DNA from 2 places in the Phyllobacterium sp. YR620 genome. Region 2 is predicted to be linked to the other one. Evidence: riboswitches for the same ligand, from Rfam matches in the RefSeq annotation. Region 2 holds a riboswitch; the other holds the start of a gene.

Region 1 (10,594 bases), on a different contig from region 2:
CCAGTCAGGCGAGCGCATCGTCGTCGAGCTCAAGCGCGGCGACGATGGTATCAAGGCCATGGTCCAGGATTTCGGCCCTGGCATACCGGAGGAACATATCCCGCGGCTGACTGAACGCTTCTACCGCGTCAATCTTGAAACCAGTAGGGCTCAGAAAGGCACCGGCCTCGGACTTGCGATCGTCAAGCACATACTGACGCGGCATCGTGCACGCCTGGTCGTTCGCTCACGGGTCGGTGAGGGCTCGACCTTCACCGTTGTCTTCGGCCCTCAGAAGGCCTGACGCCAACCGCTCGTTGAGCTTGGTGCACGGCAAACAAAAAAAGGGCGCCGAATGGCGCCCCAGTCAGAAGGAGCAAGATTAGCGGACGCGCCTGCGATCGGACGCGGGCTGATAGGCTAGGCGGGAGTGATAGCCGCAATAGGGCCCGGACTCGCCGACATCGTTGCCGCAGAAATTGAAGTCCGGCTGCAGCGGATCTCCCATCGGCCATTTGCAGGTACGCTCGTTGAGCTGCACCAGTTCGAGGCGCCGCGAGATCGGCACGACGACGTCCGTGACAGTCTTCATCACCGGCACGAGTTCAGTGCTGTATTCGGTCTGCAAAGCGGTCGCGCCGATGCTGCGGCTGACGACGCGGGTCGCGACATGCCCCGACGAACCGCCGCTGCGCGATGCGCCGGATGACCCCGTGTTGATCTTCTTGCTGCGTGTCTGGGTGGACGTGGTCTTGCCCCGCCCGGACAGCTTCAGCCTGTGAACCTTGCCGATGACCGCATTGCGGCTGACACCGCCCAGCTGTGCTGCGATCTGGCTTGCACTCAGACCTTCGGCCCAAAGTTTCTTCAGCTGTTCTACGCGCTCATCTGTCCAGTTCATCGTTTTCCTAGCTCCATATGGGGCTTGTTTATGTAGACTCCGGACTGAATCCTTCCTCGCATCTGGATTGCTCCAGATTGGTTCGATACCATATCTATTCAGATGACGAGGACGCCGTACGAAATCTAGCTTTTTCGATTACCAAGCTACAATATGCGATGACTCTGTGACAAGAGTCGGGCGCCGATCCCAGGGGTGCTTTTTTGGGTTTTCCCCAACTTGCGCGATAGACTGTTGCAGAAATGACGAATTGCAGAGTCGGTGGCAAATATTCCAGCGGATACGCGCAGAAGTTGTAGTTAATGGATCGGCTCATCCGGTTCGTGTTGGTGATGAATGGGATCAAAAGTGTTCATTTGACAATTGGGGTTCGAATGACGATATTACTGGCATATGGCCGCCCTCAAAATGGCATTGTGGGGCGGCTTTTTGATTTCAACACGGCCGTTTCTTCTTTGTAATCAGCAGTTTCGGCAAACAGGGTATTGGAGGCCCGTAACGATATGACGGACGCAATCGCGCAACCGCTTTACGACACTTTTGCTCGTGCGGATCTGCGCTTTGAGCGAGGTGAGGGTGTGTGGCTGGTGACCGAAACCGGCGAGCGCTATCTCGACTTCGCCGCCGGCATTGCCGTTAATTCGCTCGGCCATTCGCATCCCCATCTCGTCGAAGCGCTGAAGAGCCAGGGCGAAAAACTGTGGCACGTCTCCAACGTCTACGAGATCCCCGGCCAGCGCCGTCTCGGCCAGCGTCTTGTCGACGCGACTTTCGCCGACAAGGTGTTCTTTACCAATTCCGGTGCGGAAGCGCTTGAATGCGCGATCAAGACCGCGCGGCGCTACCACTATGTCAACGGCCATCCCGAACGGTTTCGCATCATCACCTTCGAAGGCGCGTTCCATGGCCGCACGCTGGCAACGATCGCGGCTGGCGGCCAGGAAAAATACCTCGAAGGTTTTGGACCCAAGGTCGAGGGTTTCGACCAGGTGCCTTTCGGTGACGAAAAGGCCTTGAAGGCTGCAATCGGGCCGGAGACTGCTGCCATTTTGATCGAGCCGATCCAGGGCGAGGGCGGCGTACGTCCCGTCCCGGATGAAGATCTGCGCGCTCTGCGCAAGCTCTGCGACGATGAGGGTATTTTGCTGATCCTCGATGAAGTTCAGACCGGCGCCGGTCGAACCGGCAAGCTGTTCGCCCATGAGTGGTCGGGCATCAGGCCGGATATCATGGCGGTCGCAAAGGGCATCGGCGGCGGCTTTCCGCTTGGCGCCTGCCTTGCCACGGCCGAAGCCGCAAAGGGCATGACCGCCGGCGTTCATGGCACGACCTATGGCGGCAATCCGCTTGCCATGGCTGTCGGCAACGCCGTGCTCGACGTCATCCTGGAAGAGGGCTTCCTTGAACACGTGCAGAAGATTGCCCTCACGATGAAGCAGGGCCTTGCGTCCATTGCCGACCGCTATCCGGCAGTCATTTCGGAAGTGCGCGGCCGCGGCCTCTTGATTGGCCTCAAAAGCGTCGTTCCCAATACGACGCTGGTCCAGGCATTGCGCGACGAGCATTTTCTGACGGTCGGCGCCGGTGACAACGTCATTCGCCTGCTTCCACCTCTGGTTGCATCGGAAGAAGAGGCGCGCGAGGCGCTTTCACGCATCGAGGCGGCGGCTGAACGCCTATCGGTTGCCGCCAGGCAGAAGAGCGCGTGAGGGACGGGCCATGACAATCAAGCAGGACCTCCGGCATTTTACCGACCTTTCAGCGCTCTCGTCCGGCGATCTGCGCACGATCCTTGACGACGCCCGCGAACGCAAGACGCGGCTCAAAGCCGGCAACATTGAAAAGCCATTTGCCGGCAAAGTATTGGCAATGATCTTCGACAAGCCGTCGACGCGCACACGCGTTTCCTTCGATGTCGGCATGCGCCAGCTCGGCGGCGAAACCATCATGCTGACCGGTTCGGAGATGCAGCTTGGCCGCAGCGAAACCATTGCCGATACGGCAAAGGTGCTGTCGCGCTATGTCGACATCATCATGATGCGCACGACGACGCATGACCGCCTGACCGAAATGGCGCAAAACGCCACGGTTCCCGTCATCAATGCTTTGACGGACGACACGCATCCCTGCCAGATCATGGCGGATATCATGACGTTCGAGGAACATCGCGGGCCAGTGCAGGGCAAGACGTTCGCCTGGACGGGCGACGGCAACAATGTACTGCACTCGCTGGTCGAGGCGGCAGCCCGTTTCGATTTCAATCTCAATATCGCAACGCCGGACGGCAGCGAACCCAGCAGCAAATATCTTGACTGGGCCCGCGGCGCCGGCGGCAAGATCAAGCTGACCACCGATCCGGTCGCTGCGGTCAAGGACGTCGATTGCATCGTCACCGACACCTGGGTGTCGATGGGACAGGAAGGGCGTGCCCGCGGCCATAACGTGTTCATGCCCTATCAGGTCAACGATGCATTGATGCAGCATGCCAATCCCGACGCTCTGTTCATGCACTGCCTGCCCGCGCATCGCGGCGAAGAGGTAACCGACTCCGTCATCGACGGACCGCATTCGGTGGTCTTTGATGAGGCGGAAAACCGGCTGCACGCGCAAAAGGCAATTCTCGCATGGTGTCTTGAAGGAGGACGTTCCAGTGTCTGATACCGGAATTCGTTCCGACGAATATGTATTTGCCGGCGACGACGCCGTTGTGCCGTTTCAGGTTGCGGATCTCGATGCCCGCGGCCGTGCGGTGCAATTGGGGCCGACGCTCGATGAGATCCTCAATCGCCACGACTATCCCGAACCCGTTGCAAAGCTGCTCGCCGAAGCCATCGTTTTGACCGTGCTGCTTGGTACCTCGCTGAAGTTCGACGGCAAGTTCATCTTCCAGTCGCAGTCGGATGGACCCGTCGACATGCTGGTCGTCGATTTCCGCACGCCAAATTCCGTGCGCGCCTATGCGCGTTACGATGAGGAACGCCTGGCGGAGGCGATTGCCGGGCACCGTACCGCCCAGGAAGAATTGATCGGCAGCGGCACGCTCGCGCTGACTGTGGACCAGGGCGAATACACACAACGCTACCAGGGCATCGTCGCACTCGACGGCTCGAACCTCGAAGAGATTGCCAAGACCTACTTCCGCCAGTCGGAGCAGATTCCGACCGATGTGCGCCTCTCTGTCGCCAAGCTCGTGGAGCGAGGCCCGGACGGCAAGCCTGTCGAACAATGGCGCGCCGGCGGTCTCATCGTGCAGTTCCTGCCGGAATCCGAGCTTCGCATGCGCCAGCGGGACCTGCCGGCCGGCGATGCGCCGAGCAATGAGGAGGACGAGTTTTTCGAGGATGACGACTGGGCCGAAATCAAGGCGCTGGTCGCGACGATCGAGAGCTCTGAACTGACCGATCCGCAGGTTGGCGCGGAACGTCTGCTCTATCGGCTGTTCCACGAGCGCGGCGTCCGCGTCTTCGATGCGGTCCGCGTCAACGACGACTGCTCCTGTTCGCGCGAGAAGATTGCCGGCGTGCTCTCAGGCTTCACGGCCGAAGAGATCGAGGACAGTATCGAAGACGGCAAGATCAGCGTCACCTGCGAATTCTGCTCGACGCACTACGAGTTCGATCCGGGCGAGTTCCTGCCGAAAAACTGACCGATCCGGCGGTCAGACCCGCATCGAAGCCGTCATTTCATGGATGACGGTGACGGCGATCAGAACAACGACGAACCCGCCGATAATCAGCCATAACGGCCATGGCTTTGGCGATTTCTTGGCAAAGAGGCCGACAATCAGTCCGGGGACCAGGGCAAGGCCGAACAATCGGCTGGCGGCGTCGGAGGCGCTGGTGAAACTCGGTAGGGTATAGCCGAGGAAATAGGCGCCGATCGCCAGTACGAAGACGATAGCGGAGCAGGTTAGGGCCTTCAGATAGGGCGCGTTGGTGCGTTCGGTTTCGGCCATCAGTTCAAGGTCCGCAATTGATCGGGAAGGTCGAGCGAGAAGGCCGGAATTTCGATATCGAAGCGCTCGCCTGACGTCGTCTGCATTGAATAGCGCCCGACCATGACCCCTGATGTCGTCGTCAGCGGACAGCCGGATGAATATTGGAAGGAGTCGCCCGGATCGAGAATGGGTTGCTCGCCGATGACGCCCGGTCCGCGGACCTCCTCGATATGGCCGTTGCCATCGGTGATCCTCCAGTAGCGGGCGCGCAATTGCACCGTCAGATCCGAGTCATTGGCAATGGTTATCCGGTAGCCCCAGACATAGCGATTTTCCTCCGGGTTGGATTGCTCCTCCAGATAGAACGGCTCGACGGTCACTTCGATATCGCGCGTTGTCGCCTTGTACATGCCTGCTCTCGATTTCACTCCTTGATATCGCCACTCACGGCCGATGCGTCAACCATTACTGGTCACGGATCGAACTAAAACCTTCGTCGGTCACGGTTCCTTTGTTAGGATCGAGGATGCAAAAGGAGCCAGTCATGATGACCCTGGAAGCCTTCGCCGCCATGGCGCACTCATTTCCGGAAAGCACGCAGAGCAGCCACTTTGGCACGACCGATTTCCGTGTGAGCAACAAATCTTCGCCACCTTGCGTCCGGAAAAACTGCGCGGGGTTCTGATGCTGACGCGCGACGACCAGGCCATGATGCGCGAGACCTCTGCAGACATGTTCGAACCGGTGCCGGGCGGCTGGGGCGAGAAAGGTGCGACCTTTGTCATTCTCGCCATGGCCGAGCCCGATGTCGTGCGCCATGGCGATGGCGTGGCGGAAGGCCGCGCCAAAATCAGTGTCGGCGCGCCACCAGCTATAGCCAGGTCCTAGCGCGATGCGTTCAGTGCCGCATCGAGATCATCGATGAGATCATCGACGTCTTCGAGACCGACGGATAGCCGCAGCAGTCCATCGGATATGCCGAGCTCGGCACGAGCCTCGTCCGTCAGGTTCTTGTGCGTCGTCGTTGTCGGATGGGTGATAAGGCTCTTCGAATCGCCGAGATTGTTGGAGATCTGGATGATCTCGAGTGCATTCTCGACCGCAAATGTGGCCTTCTTGCCGCCCTTGACCTCGAAGGCGATCAGCGTCGAGCCACCGCTCATCTGCTTGGCAACGATGTCAGCCTGTGGGTGATCGGCGCGGCCGGGATAAAGCACTTTCGAGACGGCCGGATGTCCGGCAAGGAAGTCGGCAATCTTCGCCGCATTGTTCGTCTGCTGGTGCACGCGCACGGCAAGCGTTTCGAGCCCTTTGAGCATTACCCAGGAATTGAACGGGCTAAGCCCGGGGCCCGTGTGGCGGAAATATTCGTGCAGGTTTTCGTCGATCCACTGCTTGTCGGAAAGGATCATGCCGCCGAGGCAGCGGCCGTGGCCGTCAATATGCTTGGTCGTCGAATAGATGACGATGTGGGCGCCGAGTTCAAGCGGCTTTTGAAAGAGCGGCGTTGCGAAAACATTGTCGACGATCAGCTTGGCGCCAACAGAGTTCGCGACCCTGGCGACGGCGGCAATATCGATGACTTCGAGCGTCGGATTCGTCGGGCTTTCGAGGAACATCACCTTGGTGTTGGGGCGAACTGCCTTTTCCCAATTCTCGATCCTGGAGCCGTCGATCAGCGTGAAGTCAACGCCATAGCGCGGCAGCATGGTCTCGATGATGTAGCGACAGGAGCCGAACATCGCCCGCGCGGCAAGCACGTGGTCACCGGCTCGCACCTGGCAGAGGATTGCGGCAGCAACGGCGGCCATCCCCGAAGCGGTGGCCCGCGCATCTTCCGCGCCTTCAAGGGCGCACATGCGCTTTTCGAACATGTCGGTCGTGGGGTTCGCATAGCGCGAATAGATGAATCCGGGCTCTTCGCCCTTGAAACGCGCCTCGGCTGCTTCTGCGGACGGATAAACGAAGCCTTGCGTCAGGAACAAGGCTTCGGAGGTTTCCCCGAAGCCGGAACGCAGGGTTCCGGCATGGACGAGCTGGGTGGCGGGACGCAGTTTGCGGGTGGTATCCTTGGTCATCGCTGTCTCAATCTGCCAGAAAACTGGCCAATAAAAAACCGGCCTTGCGGGAATCGCAAAAAGGCCGGACGAGACCGGGCCTCTTTTAGCAAATTATTTTACGTGGCTGCAAGCCGGCCGGCCAAATCACCACGGGATAAAAGTGCTTTAATCCTCTTGGCCGCTTGCGTCAATCGGGTGAGGCGCTAAAGCTTTTCGTCTCTTTGTATGGATGGTCGACATGGCGAGACGAGAAGCGGGCATATTGGCCGATAGCGGCATCAGGGCGCTATTTGAGGCGCGAGCACTCAAGACCGAGCGCGAATTCGACGTCGACCAGATCCAGCCGGCGAGCCTCGATCTGCGCCTCGGCAAGCGGGCCTACCGCGTACGCGCGAGCTTCATGCCGGGCCCGGGCACGCCGGTCATCGACAAGCTCGACCGCCTGAAACTGCACGAAATCGATCTGACCGAGGGCGCGGTTCTCGAGACCGGCTGCGTCTATATCGTTCCGCTCCTGGAAAGCCTGGCGCTTCCTGCCGAGGTTTCAGCCTCGGCCAACCCGAAGAGTTCGACCGGGCGCCTCGATATCTTCACACGGGTCATCGTCGATGGCGCGCAGGAGTTCGACAAGGTTCCGGCCGGCTATCATGGCCCGCTTTACCTTGAAGTCAGCCCACGCACCTTCCCGATCGTCGCGCGCACCGGCTCGCGCCTGTCGCAGATCCGCTTCCGGACCGGGCGCGCGCAACTGGAGGAAACCGAGCTTGCGGAACTCCACGCCGCCGAGACGCTCGTCGCCTCCGAAACCCCCAATATTTCCGGAGGCGGCATCGCCCTTTCAATCGACCTCACCGGCGATCAGAATGGCCTCGTCGGCTATCGCGGCAAGCATCACACAAGCGTCGTCGATGTCGACCGGCGCGGCGTCCACGATCTTTTCGACTTCTGGGAGCCGATCCATGATCGCGGCGCCCGGGAACTCGTGCTCGATCCCGACGAGTTCTATATTCTCGTCTCGCGCGAAGCGGTCCACGTGCCGCCGCTCTATGCCGCCGAGATGACGCCATTCGACCCGCTCGTCGGCGAATTCCGCGTGCATTATGCCGGTTTCTTCGATCCGGGCTTCGGCCATACGGCAGCGGGCGGCACTGGCAGCCGCGCCGTACTCGAAGTGCGCAGCCATGAAGTGCCGTTCATTCTCGAACACGGACAGATCGTCGGACGCCTGATCTACGAGCATATGCTGGAGCGCCCGCGCGCCCTCTATGGAACTGATCTCGGCTCCAACTATCAGGCGCAGGGCCTGAAGCTCTCGAAGCACTTCCGCTGACGGCGGAGCCCGCTCGCGACCCCTTGACAAAGACCGCTGTCAGCGGTCACTGATAGTGAAATGCGGGTGTAGCTCAATGGTAGAGCAGCAGCTTCCCAAGCTGAATACGAGGGTTCGATTCCCTTCACCCGCTCCACCAATCTTTTCAGATACTTACCGTCATTTTCGCGATACGCTGCTGAAGCCTATGAGGCTTGGGCCGAGGAGGGATCGAATACCAAGACGGTACCGGCGATCCACAACGCCGCTTTCGAAGCGCTCGACGGCAATCGTCCGGCTGATAGCCGATATCCAACTCGATATTGTCGATAGCTCGTCGCAGGTGCAACGCTTGATGACCGCATTGGCCAAGGCGCGGCGGGCGCGGCGCCATACGCCGGTGCTTGGCCCTGCGGCTTGGGTGCTCGATCACCCAACAGGTGAAGGACAGCAAGATTGTGACCGACGAGGTTCGCAAATCGAAACTGGCGGCGTCAGCATCGCCAATTCGTTTGAGTGGGTCTCGCGCGTGTTCAACAGATAGCAAGTCGGGATCGCTACATTTCGCTTTTCGATGAAGGTCGGCGAGTCCGCCATACGACCAGAAGGTAAAGACCACCCACCCACAATGCGCACGGCGCAAACAGTGTGATGATAGCCGTGAGTTCGTCCATGGCTCGTCCTCCTCAACAAAATCAATGTGTCGTAGAGAACCGATGCGATCAAATGGAAATAGTACTTCTTCGTGCAATTGCCTTTGGGTGTTGCTTTTGTGCAAGCTTTAAGAAGGCAGGGGCCTTAAAAAAAGACTAACCCAACACATCAATCGCCAAAAGTATATCGGCGTAAAGCGCCTCAATTTCGCCTCGGCGCCTACTCCTAGGCGGGCCAGAACATGGCGCTCCGATGAAATTTCTCCATTGTATCCGTGATGAGATGATCGCGGAAAGAAATTACGTTAGTCTCGCTAGGAATCGTTTTGGCTGGTCATGCAATTTTTCGGTCCTCTCATTTTCAAATAAATTTGCATCGCTCACGTCTTTTCTCGCCTCGTCCATTGTGGCCCTTGTCAATTTGACCCCGCAACAACAGGGTCCCTGATTTACAAAGCAACGACCTTCGTCTAGCGATGGTTATAATTGTGAAGCAGGGTGCATGCAGAGTTGATGGTGTTGAAAACCGCAAAAAAAGCAGCAATCATTCTTAAAACCAAGGGCGCCCGGGGCTTTTTGGCGCAATTTCTGAGATACTTGGCTTCCCACATCGAGAACGCCCGCAATCCGCTTACGTGGCTGTTTCCCAATGTGATGTCGTCCTCTGGTACGAAATTGGGTAACATTGGAGCATTGGATCAAATCGGGGCAGTTATCGCGCGCCCGATCACGGACGAAACAAATCCCGTCACCCATGTCGGACAAGGACAAATCCCCAGCCGCATAATTTTTGACAAGGTGGCAGTGGTTGTTCATATCTTTTATCCGGAGGTCGCAGAGAACATTTTTCAGCATTTGAAGAACATTCCTGTGCCCTTTGGTCTTTTTGTTACAACGGACACTGAGGATAAAAGACGGAGCCTCGACCGCGCGATCTCGGCGTCCGGGCTGCACCCTATCGAGGTGGAAATACGGGTTGTTCCTAATAGGGGCCGCGACGTCGCTCCCAAATATATCGCATTCAAAGATGTATACGAACGATATCCCGCCTTCATCCATCTTCATTCCAAGCAGTCGCTTCATGCTGCAGGCGCATATGCGACTTGGCGGGACTACCTTCTGGGGAACCTCATTGGGTCAAAGGCGATAGCCACCGATAACCTCACGCTTCTATCGTCGGAAAATGTCGGCGCGGTCTATCCGGAACATGCAGATTTCATCAAGAACGTTATCAACTGGGGATACGACTTCCCGATCGCGAAAGAGCTGGTCGCAAAAATCGGGCTGAAGCTCGATGTATACGGCACGCTCGAATTTCCTTCTGGATCAATGTACTGGGGAAGGTCTGACGCGATCCGGCCGTTGCTCGATCTCAATCTAGACTATGCGGATTTTCCTGAGGAGGCTGGTCAGATAGATGGAACGCTTGCTCACGCAATCGAGCGAACGCTCCTACTTTTCATTGAAAAATCTGGTCATACCTGGAAAAGGATAACTGCGGAAGAACCTAAGTCGTCAAGGGTTGATCGAGACGAGAGGGGGTTCTCGCCCCTTATAAGTTCAGAGAGTCAGTTCCCGGGCATAACGCAGGTTACTCATCGGGAAACGTTGCGCCTAACCGTCACCCCGACATGCGAAGAGCGAGAACGTCTCAATTTGCTTGTCCCAACGATCTCGCCGGCGCACATATTTGGCGGCATCGATACGGCCTTAAAGATATTCTTGGAGATTGCCGGCGCCGCACCGAATTCGGAC
Region 2 (10,594 bases):
CAATCGGGATCATAAACGAGTGGGTCGCCGTCCGGGGTCACCGCCGAGGGAGGCGGTTCTGTCCCCTGCCTGGAGGGAGGATTCGGAAAAGCGGAATTTCCGGACTCTGCGAGAAGCCGCGTCGTGCGGTCCAGCAATGTATCGAGGCGGGCCAGACCGTCCTCAAATTCATTCTCGGCTTCGGTTTTCGCAAGGTCTGTAACCGGCTCCGCGCGATGAACTGGAACGGGCGTGAGCGGGGCCTCGCTAAGGGTGCGTCCACGCAGCGCGGCAATGCCTTTTGCGCTAAGGGCCCAGCCTGGGGCGTTGCCCGCGACCTGACGCCGGCAACGCAGGATCGCGTGTGCCTTGGTCAACTCGTGGGTAGGGGTTCGAATATCCATCCGGGCATCGTGAAGCACGAGGTCCTCGGTGTGGACGAGTTCACCAGCGAGCCATAAGGCATTGCATGCTTCGATAAAGTGAGAGCGGGTTATCCAGCCTTCGTTTTCCCGTAGCAGCCCTTCCCGCGTGCGGCGGCCACTGGGCTCGCCAAGGTCCCCTTTTCGGCCGAGCCGGTCATCAAGCCGAGCGAGAGCGTCTTCTGCCGCAACGAGCGGAGCAAGCAAATCCCAGGGTGAAAAATCAGCCGAATCGTAAACCATTGAAAACATGGTAAACGAAAGGTTAAGCGGAAGCTATATGAGCATTCGCTTCCAGCCGCGCGTTGCCGACCCGGCAAATGTTGAGGAGAGTGAATCAACGAGCTGGCGTAAGGCTTAGTCTAGACGCTTTGACGACGTTAGCCAACCACGACCGTCGCTTTTCCAGGGACACGATTATAAAGATCGATGATGTCCTGGTTGATAAGGCGGACGCAGCCAGAGGACATCGACTGTCCAATGGACCACCATTCCGGCGAGCCGTGGATACGGTATCCTGTATCGACGCCATCCTTGTAGATGTAGAGTGCGCGGGCCCCCAGCGGGTTCTGCGGACCGGGCTCCATGCCGTTTTCGTATTTCGCAAGTTCGGGTTTGCGGCCGATCATTTCGCGTGGCGGCGTCCACCGCGGCCACTCCTTCTTGTATTGTATGTTGGCGCGACCGCTCCACAGGAAGCCGGCTTTGCCAATGCCGACTCCGTAGCGGATGGCGTCACCACCTGGCTGGACAAGATAAAGGTAGCGCTCCTGCAGCCGGACGACGATCGTGCCGGGTTGCTCGCCGGTCGGGTCGACGACGATCTGGCGACGGAACTGCGCCGGAATTTTCTGATAGGGAACGGCCGGAAGTGAGTAGGGCCCTTCCTGGACCGCCGCATACATGACGTCGGGTGCGGTCACGGATTTGTCGACGCTGATTTGCGGGCGGATACCGCTCGTGGGGAGCGGGTCAATATTCATTTCGGGCAGTTCAAAAGTCGTTTGAGTGCAGCCCCCTACACCCGCCAATGCGAGTGAGCCGACGCCAATCAGAATTTGGCGCCTGGAAACAGAGTGCGGTTTAATCTCGGTTGTGAATGCGTCGTTGCTCTGGGACACTGCAGTACTCGCTTACAAGCCGGTGCATATAAGCTCTGACTGTATGGAAATGTGGTTTACAAATAGTGAAGTCGATAGCGGCACTTAACGTGAGCGTCAGTTGACAGCTGTCAACGTAACGTCACCAGAGCCTGGTGTTGACAGTTGTCAACACAGTACATTCCGACATAGATCTAAGGTCGAATTTTGAATTTTGCCCGGCTGATTTAAGGTTTGCACAATCACTCGTTTTACTTAATTCCTTTTCAACATCTGGTTGTACCTTTACCGAACTTCGAATTTCAACACTCAATAAGAGTTATCAAGAATGATAGATGACACGGCCCTGCTCTTTGGTTCCGCGCCCTCCCATTCAGGCCAAATGGATGAACCAAAGCCTGCCAGCGCGGGCGCGGTCCCGGCCAAAAGTCCTTCGCAGCAATTCGCTGCCGCGGAGGACTTCATTCGCAACAACCTTCTTCAGCCCATCAATCTGTCCGATATCGCCAGCGCGGCCGGGGTGAATACCCGGTCATTGCAACGCCTGTTTCGCAAGCTGAAAGGGGTAACGCCCATAAAGGTGCTGCTGGATTGCCGTATCGAGGCGGCTCGAAAGATCATCGAGAATGGGGACGCAATGTCGGTCAGGGAACTCGCCGCCCGCTTTCACTTTGCCAACCCAGGCCGGTTCTCGAAGCTTTACCGTGAGACATTTGCCTGCACACCTTCGCAGGATATTCGCCTGTATCGCCCTGTTGATGCGGCTGAGGCGGATTGAACAAGTTAGGGCGCCACACGGCGTTCGAGCAAGATAGCACCGTGCATGGAAAACACGGGGAGCGCCGCTGGCGGGCAAAGATGCCAGCGGCGCCCTCGGGGTCACAAGGTCGGGAGGTGGACTCTGCCTTGCACAGCCTGATGGTACAGATCCACCTCCAATCAACAATCACCCCGGCGGGGGAAGTGGATAACGGGGAGATCGACAATAAACGCTTGGCGTCAGACACGATCCATCCAATTTCCAACCGACTTCCGGAATGTCTATTGCAGTCGTCGGCATGATGGGACACGGAAGGCGGGGAGGGCGTGCGAGATTCCGTTTCTCATGCCTGATGAAGGGTGCGAGGTGGCGCGCTTGGGGAACAAGCGCGGAACCTTCGGGTTTCCGCTTCGACTATCTCCTGATGATCCGGCATCCGGACGGCCTAGATTCTAATACGAAATCAGGCGGGACTGGGCAAATCGGGTCAAGGTCGAACGGAAGCTAAATACCAATAAGCTTCTATTTCATTTACATACGTCAAAAGGATCCGCGCGTAAATCAGCGACATTCCTTATCGCGTCAACCTACCAGCTGTCGCGGTATCATGCCTATGTCGTCGACGTTGAAAGGCGTGGTTTGATAGATCTCATTGATCCAATTGCCGAAAAGGAGATGGGCAGCGCTGCGCCACCTGTTCGCCGGCCTACATGACGAATCGTCATCGGGAAAGTAATTGCGAGGCAGCGGCATTGAAGGTGCGTTTGCGAGATCGCGGAAATACTCGTCGCCAAGTGAGTTCGTGTCATATTCGAGGTGGTTGAACATGTGGAGCGACCGGCATGAAGGATCATCGACCAGACCTAGCCCCGTCTCCTCCGCCTCAAGCAGCACCTTGAGGCCGCGCCCCTGTGGGATGTCGTCGCGCCGAACCTCCGTCCACCGCGACACGGGCATAAGCACATCATCAGAGAAACCGCGCAAATATGGCGAAGCGGGCGCGAGGTTGCCGTGGTTGAAGATACCAAAAGCCTTTACCGACAGGGCGTGCTTCGGGATGCCGTGAAAATGCCAAAGCGCAGCTTGGGCTGCCCAGCAGATAGTCAGGCAGTGATGGACATGCGACTGCGTCCAATCGAAAATGTGGCGGAGCTCATCCCAATATTGCACGTCTTCAAAGGCCAGATGCTCGACCGGCGCGCCGGTAATGATAAATCCGTCAAACCGCTCGGCACGGACTTGCTCCCAGGCACGGTAGAATGATGCCATGTGCGTGACCGGCGTGTTGCGCGCCACGTAATTGGTTATCCTAACGAGGGTGAGTTCGATCTGCAGCGGCGTTGCGCCGACCAGCCTTGCGATCTGCGTTTCCGTGCTGATCTTGTTGGGCATCAGATTGAGCAATCCGATCCGCAGCGGCCTTATATCCTGACGCACCGCGTCCCGTTCGCGCATGATATTGACGCCTTCGGCTTCGAGCTGGCGGCGTGCGGGCAAATCGTCGGGGATCTTTATCGGCATTATCGCGCGTTCCTGTTGGTTCGCTGGACAGACGCCGGTAGCTAAATCCGTATAATTGCCGGTTCGGCCACATCCTCCCTGACGGAAGTACCACCTTGCCCGGAGCGCAGGTTGGCGTTGGGCGTCAACCCAACTCTTGATGTCGAAGCCCCTTCTACGCAGACGATCGCAACTTCGCAAGTCTCTTCTGATACCGCATCCGGCGTTTGCGGAGGTCAAGGCCCTTGCAAGCGACCCGCCTTTGAAATGCGTAGGAACTCCAACCGGAGTGCCAATCAATCCCTGTCTGATAGCGTCGCCCCGGACTGGTAGAGCAAGACCGGGCGGATTTCATAGACGGCGGTCGGGTTGGCACGGCGCAAGTCGCGGGCAATCGCGATCGCCCCCTCAATTGCAGGGCACTCAACAACATAGAAGCCAAGCAATTGCTCCTTTGTTTCTGTAAACGGCCCGTCCGTGACGATACCGGCTCCCTTGCCGCGCAATGTGACCGCGCGCCGGGTCGGCCCAAGGCGGGCCGCCGGGCCCAGGCTCTTTTCCTTTACAAGGCGGTCGCCGATTTCCAGAAGTTCGGCCATCAACGATGCGTCCTCCTCTTTCGACCATGATTCGACAATCTCTTCCTCGTGATAGGCCAAGATGGCGTAGAACATGAACTGCGTCCCTCTTTTCAGACGATGATGACAGGAAAAATCGGCGGCGAAATCCCGATTGCTATTTCTGGCGCACGGCGGATCCGACAAGCCACACGATGAGGGATAGCAGTCCGGCTCCGACCGCTGCCCCTCCGAGAAGCTCGACAAGATATCCTGTTGCGGGAACGCTTCGCGCCCTGCCGGTATAGAGTATCCATATGGCCATCAGCAGGCATCCAAGTATAGCGCCCCACATAGCAGATCTCGTTAAACTGAGTTTCCTCATCATTTCTCCGGAAAGGCGTTAGAGGAAGCGGACGTTCACCTTGGTTATGCTGGACGATCAAACAAGGCATGCCAAATGAGTGGTACGCCAAAATAGATTATCGCGGCCGCAATGAAAACCAAAGCAAAGATAAACCAGGCTCTGACGCTGCTCTTCATATGGACTCCCCCGACGTGGTGCATGTTGCCAAGCGGCCGTCGAAATAATGCTACACCATCGCGAGACCAAATCTTTATTCGCTGGGTCCCAATTCTTGGCAATCGATCCAAAATGTATAAATGCAAATTTACCGACGCGGAACTAAATTTCAGGCAATTGGTTCGAAATGAATGACACAAAGGCTGGAAACCTGCGCCTGCTTTTGCGGGCAAGTCACCGCCGAGGCCGAGGGCGAACCGTTCTGGATCTGCTACGATCACGATGATGATTGTCGTCGCGCGATCGGATCACCGCTGACGATCTGGGTGGGTTACAAAACGGCACAATTTCGCTTTACGCATGAGCCACCAAAGACCTTCTCAAGAACGAGTGGGGTAGTGCGCAGCTTCTGCGGTACCTGTGGCACCTCAATCGGGTATGAGGATGAGGGCATAGCCGGCGAGATATATTTGACGATCGGCTTCTTCGATCATCCTGAACATTTCGCCCCCACTGCGCATACTTATTGGCAGCTGAAGCTTCCCTGGATTGCCTTCGATGATACCTTGCCAAGAATAGATCAGTACTCGCGACCGCGCGACGCGGCCTATGGCACGCCGCGTGACCGGAAGAAGTGAGAGCCTCCGGGAAGTGCGCGGGTAGGCAAGGGGGCTTTTAAGTGGCGGCTGCAAATCAGCGAATGGCTTATTCCGCGGGACAAAGCTTTTTCATGGCCTGAGGCCTGTTGTTAAGCTTGGCCGATTGCCTGCGCTTCATCATATCGAATGCGATGATGGCGCCCAATAAGACGGGGCCGCCTAGAACGATGAAATACCATAGGTATAGCGTCATCGGTTTCCTTCATTTGTGACAGGAGATTGATTTCAGTCGAAAGAATGTCTTGCCTGTAAGGCCATAGGATTGTGCCCTTTTTAGCGTGAGCAAAAGGGGCTCGAAAAAATGTGGCTAACGGCGTCTCTTTCGCGCGCTGACCGAAGCATTGATCCGCTCGCAATCACCATTGAATTTGATGATCAACTGTTCGGCATCATCCCTGTTGAGGTTAAACGCTTCCATGAGGTGATCGACAGTGTAGGTTTCTCCGATTTTGCCCGGAGGGCGGTTCTTCCATGTGGAAGTCGTCTTATCGTTGGTCATCTGTTTTCCTCGCATGTGAATGGCTGTCTCTTATGAGCGGAATGCCATCTCCGCCTTGAGCATCGCGCCTGGCGTCGGTCAGCATGGCCTCTCTCTCGCCGCGCGATCTGTGGCGCATCGATGTGATCGATTTATTTGAAATCCGAAACTGTCCGCAGGTCGGGCAGAAGAATTCAACGAAATCGCCGTCTCGGGGTAGCACTTCATGAACAGGTTCATCGGAAATAGGGCAATTATAATAGGTTTTTAGCATATATCCTCCGTTGAGCAGTATACACCCTCCATCAGCATTCACCTACGAAACCGCGCCCCTTCCAATATTACGTGTTGATGTTGAATATCCGGCTTTTTCCACCCTTCAAGACGGAAGGAAGTAAACGCTCGCGCCCAGGAACACGATCAGGATCAGGGCAAAAGCGGCAATCCGGAGATACCAGGCTCTATTATTGTTCATGCCGATCGATCATCTCATATGCTGGCGTAAAATGAAAAACAGCCACGCTCCGACAATGAGAGCCATCGCAGTCAGGAGATAGAAGATCGAGCCGCCTGAAAACATATCTGCCGCACTCGTCGTCATTAGAACCGTAAATGAATAATGGTTCAGTGAGGGAACGCGGGCCAAACCTGTCTGTTCCATGAGACGCAGGCGATAGAGACAAATGCTGCGGTATCGCCACATTTGCAAGTAATGCATCGTTCGGAAAGACGTGGCGTATGAAGATGCCGCTAGTGAGCGGCAGCGAATACGGGACTATCAACAGCAAATACGATAGTGTTGGCACCCGCGTCGGCCACCAAATGGGAGGCTTCGTACACAGCATAGACCCATAAAATGAGGATTCGAACGATGCGCAATGCAGTTACAAATTCAAACGACACGTTTTCTAAGCAACTTTCCCGGAGCCGTACCATGCTGATCGTGGTTCCGCTCATGGTGCTCGCGTCGTGTGCTTCTTCCGAAAAAAAGTGGGTCCATAGCGAGGCTCCGGCGACTCCGGCAGACAATGATATGGTGCAGTGCAAATATCAGGCCGCGAGTGCAACGGCTTCCTTGGCGTCCGATAGTTCTGCCAGACGGAAGGAAGAAGCCAATCTGATCAATAGCTGCATGCAGGCAAAGGGATACAAACAGTAATCAACAATCGGTGTGCAGCTATTGCCTGGCGCCAAGACCTGCCTTCCGGACTGACATTCATGAAATCAAACATGGCGCGGCGGTAGTGGGTCTATTGGGGTCGTCGGATGAAGGTCCAGAAGGAGTTCCAGTGCACGGGCGGCGGCAAGTACCTGTCCCTCGGCGCGGGGGCGGCCGACGATCTGTAGTCCGACCGGACGTCCATCTTTGGTGAACCCGCAAGGCAGGCTGAGCGCCGGCGCTGCTGTCAGGGAAATTGCGTAGGCTATTGCCAGCCATTCGAAATAATTCGGAAAGGCATAGCCGGCACATTCCTTCACGTATCTGTCACTGGCAGGATACGCGGCAACGATCGTGGCCGGACAAAGGAGCAGGTCATAAGTTTCGAAAAAGGCATGCATCCTTCGGTAAATCGCCGCGCGATTATTTTCCGCTCGTACGATATCTGCCATCGAATAGCTGAGCCCCGTTTCAATATTCCATACGACTTCGGGCTTCATTTTGGCTCGATGTTGTTCCAGAAGCGCGTCGTAACTTATGGCAAAGGCCATGCCGCGCAGGACGCTGAACGTGTCATGGGCCTCCGAGAGATCGGGATGCGCCTCTTCAACATGCGTGCCAATTGCCGCCAAGCTTGCAGCTGCTGCGCGACAGATCGAGGCGACCTCCGGGTCAACGGGCGTAATGCCAAGATCGGCCGAAAAGGCCACCCGCACCGGCCGCCAGCCGGAGCGCGCTGCGGCAAGGAAACTCTCGGTCCGCGGTAACGACAGAGGGTCAGCAGGGCTATCGCCGGTCATCGCATCCAGCAAAAGCGCTGTGTCTTCGACGTTACGAGCCATAGGACCGTTGACGCTCAGCAGGTCATCGATCTTGAATCGTGCACTGCGAGGAACGCGGCCCGGGCCTGGGCGTAGGCCCACTACGCCGCAGAAGCTTGCGGGATTGCGCAAGCTGCCTCCAAGGTCGGAGCCTTGCGCGACCCAGGCCATGCCAGTGGCAAGAGCAACGGCGGCCCCACCCGAGGAGCCTGCAGCGGACAGGCCGGTATTCCAGGGGTTCAATGTCGTCCCGAAGACGTCGTTGAATGTATTGCCACCAGCACCAAATTCTGGGGTGTTCGACTTGGCGTAAACAACACCGCCCTCGGCCTCCAGCCTCTCGACAAGAATGTCGGATTGTTCGGGAACATGGTCTGCAAATATTGTCGAGCCATAAGTGCTGCGAACGCCGGAAACGTCTGTCAAGTCCTTGATCGGCACAGGCAATCCCGCCAAACGACCGCGGCACCCGAGAGGCTGTTGGAGCAGGCGCCGGGCTCGATCGCGGGCGCGATCGAAACAAAGGATCGGAAGTGCGTTGACGACGTTCTCCACGGCGGCAATGCGAACCTCAAGTGCATCGAGACAGTCGAGCGGCGTTACCTCACCGCCATTTAACAGATCGACCACCTCGCAGGCAGACATGCCGGTTAGACCAATATCGCCTGCCACGACGCTATTCTCCGATTGAAAGTGTCCAAGCGAAAACACTATACCAACGTTCGGTGTGGTGTGTCGCAAAAATGGGCATGCTGGGATGTCCTGTAGCGGGTCTGGCAGCTCTGCAGCAGGTCGCTTCAATGCGGCGAAGCCCCCGAGTTGGGCATTTTTGTATGGATGTCAGGGCTGCCCTGGTGCATTACTAGTTCATCCCACTTGACTTGCTCGAGGAATTTGTTCTCTTTTTGTTCGCATGACAAGGGCAATCAAGAATCTGGGGCAGGCGGCCCGCTACGGCATGTTCGTGCGGGTTGGTTGTCGAAAATGTGATAAGGTCGCGACCTTCACAGCGACTGACCTGGCCGCTGTTCTCGGCCATGGCCGCACACTTCCAAGCCTCACCTTCCGGTGTCGGGACTGCAATTCCATAGACTGCGAGGTCATGCCCTACGAAGACGACCGCGATCGCGTCAACAAGAAGCGCGTCATCTGGCGACCGGTGAAGGAATGAAGAATGACACATAAGTTGGGAAGCCATGTAGGCCTACCCCTATTAGTTCACGAACTCGACCGGCTATTTCGTCAAACTTGTCTCAGTCGGGTAATTGGCATCCTGCCAGGCGGCGATGCCATCAGCGAATAAGAAACTCTGGCGTATCCCCAAGCCAGGGCTTTGGCCGAAGCGAAGGCCGCGTCGACGCAATATTTGGCCTGGCAAGTGAAGATGCTAGCGATCATCGGCCGCCGCTCGGCAGGTTGAAGCTCAACCAAAGTCGCCGCTAAGCCGCCATCTCAGCTTTCCTTGACCGCCGGGGGCACCTTCCAGCTTCCATTCAGAATGAAGGAGATGTGTCCTTGGGCCAATACATGCGCAGCATGAAGCGGAGGGGCGTAGATAATACGCGCACCGGCTAAGCCTCCAAGCGCGAAAAAAGAGCTGCTGCGGCGCGAAGCAGTTAGGTGTTCGAGCTTTCAAAGCATACAGTCGAACTTCGTTTTGCGAAATCAGGAGTCCCGGGTGTCCGTTTTAGAGCGCAACAATGTCAAACTATCCGGCGGCGGGGAACGGTCGATGGTGTTCGCGCACGGCTTTGGCTGCGATCAGAACATGTGGAAGTTGGTGGCGCCTGCCTTCGGAAGCACGTTCAGAACCATTCTTTTCGACCATGTCGGGGCCGGTGGCTCCGATCTTGGCGCTTACAGCTCCGCGAAATATGCTTCCCTCGAAGGATACGCCGACGACCTTATCGAGATTGGCAAGGAACTCGAACTCAAGGATGCGGTGTTCGTCGGGCATTCCGTCAGTGCGATGATCGGCGTGATTGCCTCGCTCAAGGACCCAGCGATTTTCGACAGCTTGATCCTCGTCGGCCCATCGCCCCGCTACATCGACGACGGTGAATACGTCGGCGGCTTCAGTCGTGCTCAGATCGACGAGTTGCTGGAGTCCCTCGCGGACAATCATCTTGGGTGGTCGGCGGCGATGGCCCCAGCCATTATGGGCAATCCGGACAGACCCGAACTTGGTGAAGAGCTCACCAACAGCTTCTGCAGAACCGACCCTGACATTGCAAAGGAGTTCGCGCGGGTCACTTTCACGTCGGACAATCGCGACGATCTTCAACGTGTCACAGCGCGAACATTGATACTTCAGTGCCGGGAAGACATTATCGCCTCAGAGAATGTAGGCGAATACGTGAAGCAACACATTCCTCAAAGCCAACTGGTTATGTTGAACGCTACGGGGCATTGCCCAAATCTGAGTGCGCCCGGCGAAGTCATTGCGGCCATCAAGGCGTTTGTGTGAGCCGTGCCCGAGGATCCCAATAGCACATTCGCCGAAGATCTTGCGGAGCTGTACGAGAACGCACCGTGCGGATACTTGTCGCTTCGCCCCGACGGCAGAATCTTCAAGTCCAATCTCACCTTCTCGCGTTGGATTGGAGTTTCACAGCTCGACCTTCTCGACAAGAAGT

What was found. Region 2 has a riboswitch for S-adenosylmethionine ahead of metA (homoserine O-succinyltransferase). Riboswitches for the same ligand answer to the same signal wherever they lie in the genome.
Region 1: it holds a riboswitch for S-adenosylmethionine, as region 2 does, so the genes downstream of both, BLR72_RS16950 (O-succinylhomoserine sulfhydrylase) here and metA (homoserine O-succinyltransferase) in region 2, are expected to answer to the same signal.

The regions. Positions count from the first base shown of each region.
Region 1 covers NZ_FNJP01000005.1:149,557-160,150, reverse strand. The annotation lists gene phoR (phosphate regulon sensor histidine kinase PhoR) at 1-283, shown strand, start outside; gene BLR72_RS16985 (GcrA family cell cycle regulator) at 362-880, opposite strand; gene BLR72_RS16980 (aspartate aminotransferase family protein) at 1,384-2,589, shown strand; gene argF (ornithine carbamoyltransferase) at 2,600-3,538, shown strand; gene BLR72_RS16970 (Hsp33 family molecular chaperone) at 3,531-4,526, shown strand; gene BLR72_RS16965 (hypothetical protein) at 4,539-4,835, opposite strand; gene apaG (Co2+/Mg2+ efflux protein ApaG) at 4,835-5,227, opposite strand; gene BLR72_RS16955 (hypothetical protein) at 5,502-5,705, shown strand; gene BLR72_RS16950 (O-succinylhomoserine sulfhydrylase) at 5,702-6,895, opposite strand; SAM riboswitch at 6,959-7,038, opposite strand; gene BLR72_RS16945 (2'-deoxycytidine 5'-triphosphate deaminase) at 7,116-8,207, shown strand; tRNA gene BLR72_RS16940 (tRNA-Gly) at 8,270-8,343, shown strand; gene BLR72_RS16935 (rhamnosyltransferase WsaF family glycosyltransferase) at 9,353-10,594, shown strand, end outside.
Region 2 covers NZ_FNJP01000006.1:82,993-93,586, reverse strand. The annotation lists gene BLR72_RS18750 (RHE_PE00001 family protein) at 1-644, opposite strand, end outside; gene BLR72_RS18745 (L,D-transpeptidase) at 782-1,489, opposite strand; gene BLR72_RS18740 (helix-turn-helix transcriptional regulator) at 1,830-2,279, shown strand; gene metA (homoserine O-succinyltransferase) at 2,844-3,782, opposite strand; SAM-I-IV-variant riboswitch at 3,824-3,930, opposite strand; gene BLR72_RS18725 (YciI family protein) at 4,058-4,435, opposite strand; gene BLR72_RS22560 (hypothetical protein) at 4,497-4,643, opposite strand; gene BLR72_RS18720 (GFA family protein) at 5,033-5,479, shown strand; gene BLR72_RS18715 (hypothetical protein) at 5,808-5,999, opposite strand; gene BLR72_RS18705 (amidase) at 7,203-8,603, opposite strand; gene BLR72_RS18695 (alpha/beta fold hydrolase) at 9,637-10,425, shown strand; gene BLR72_RS18690 (PAS domain-containing sensor histidine kinase) at 10,429-10,594, shown strand, end outside.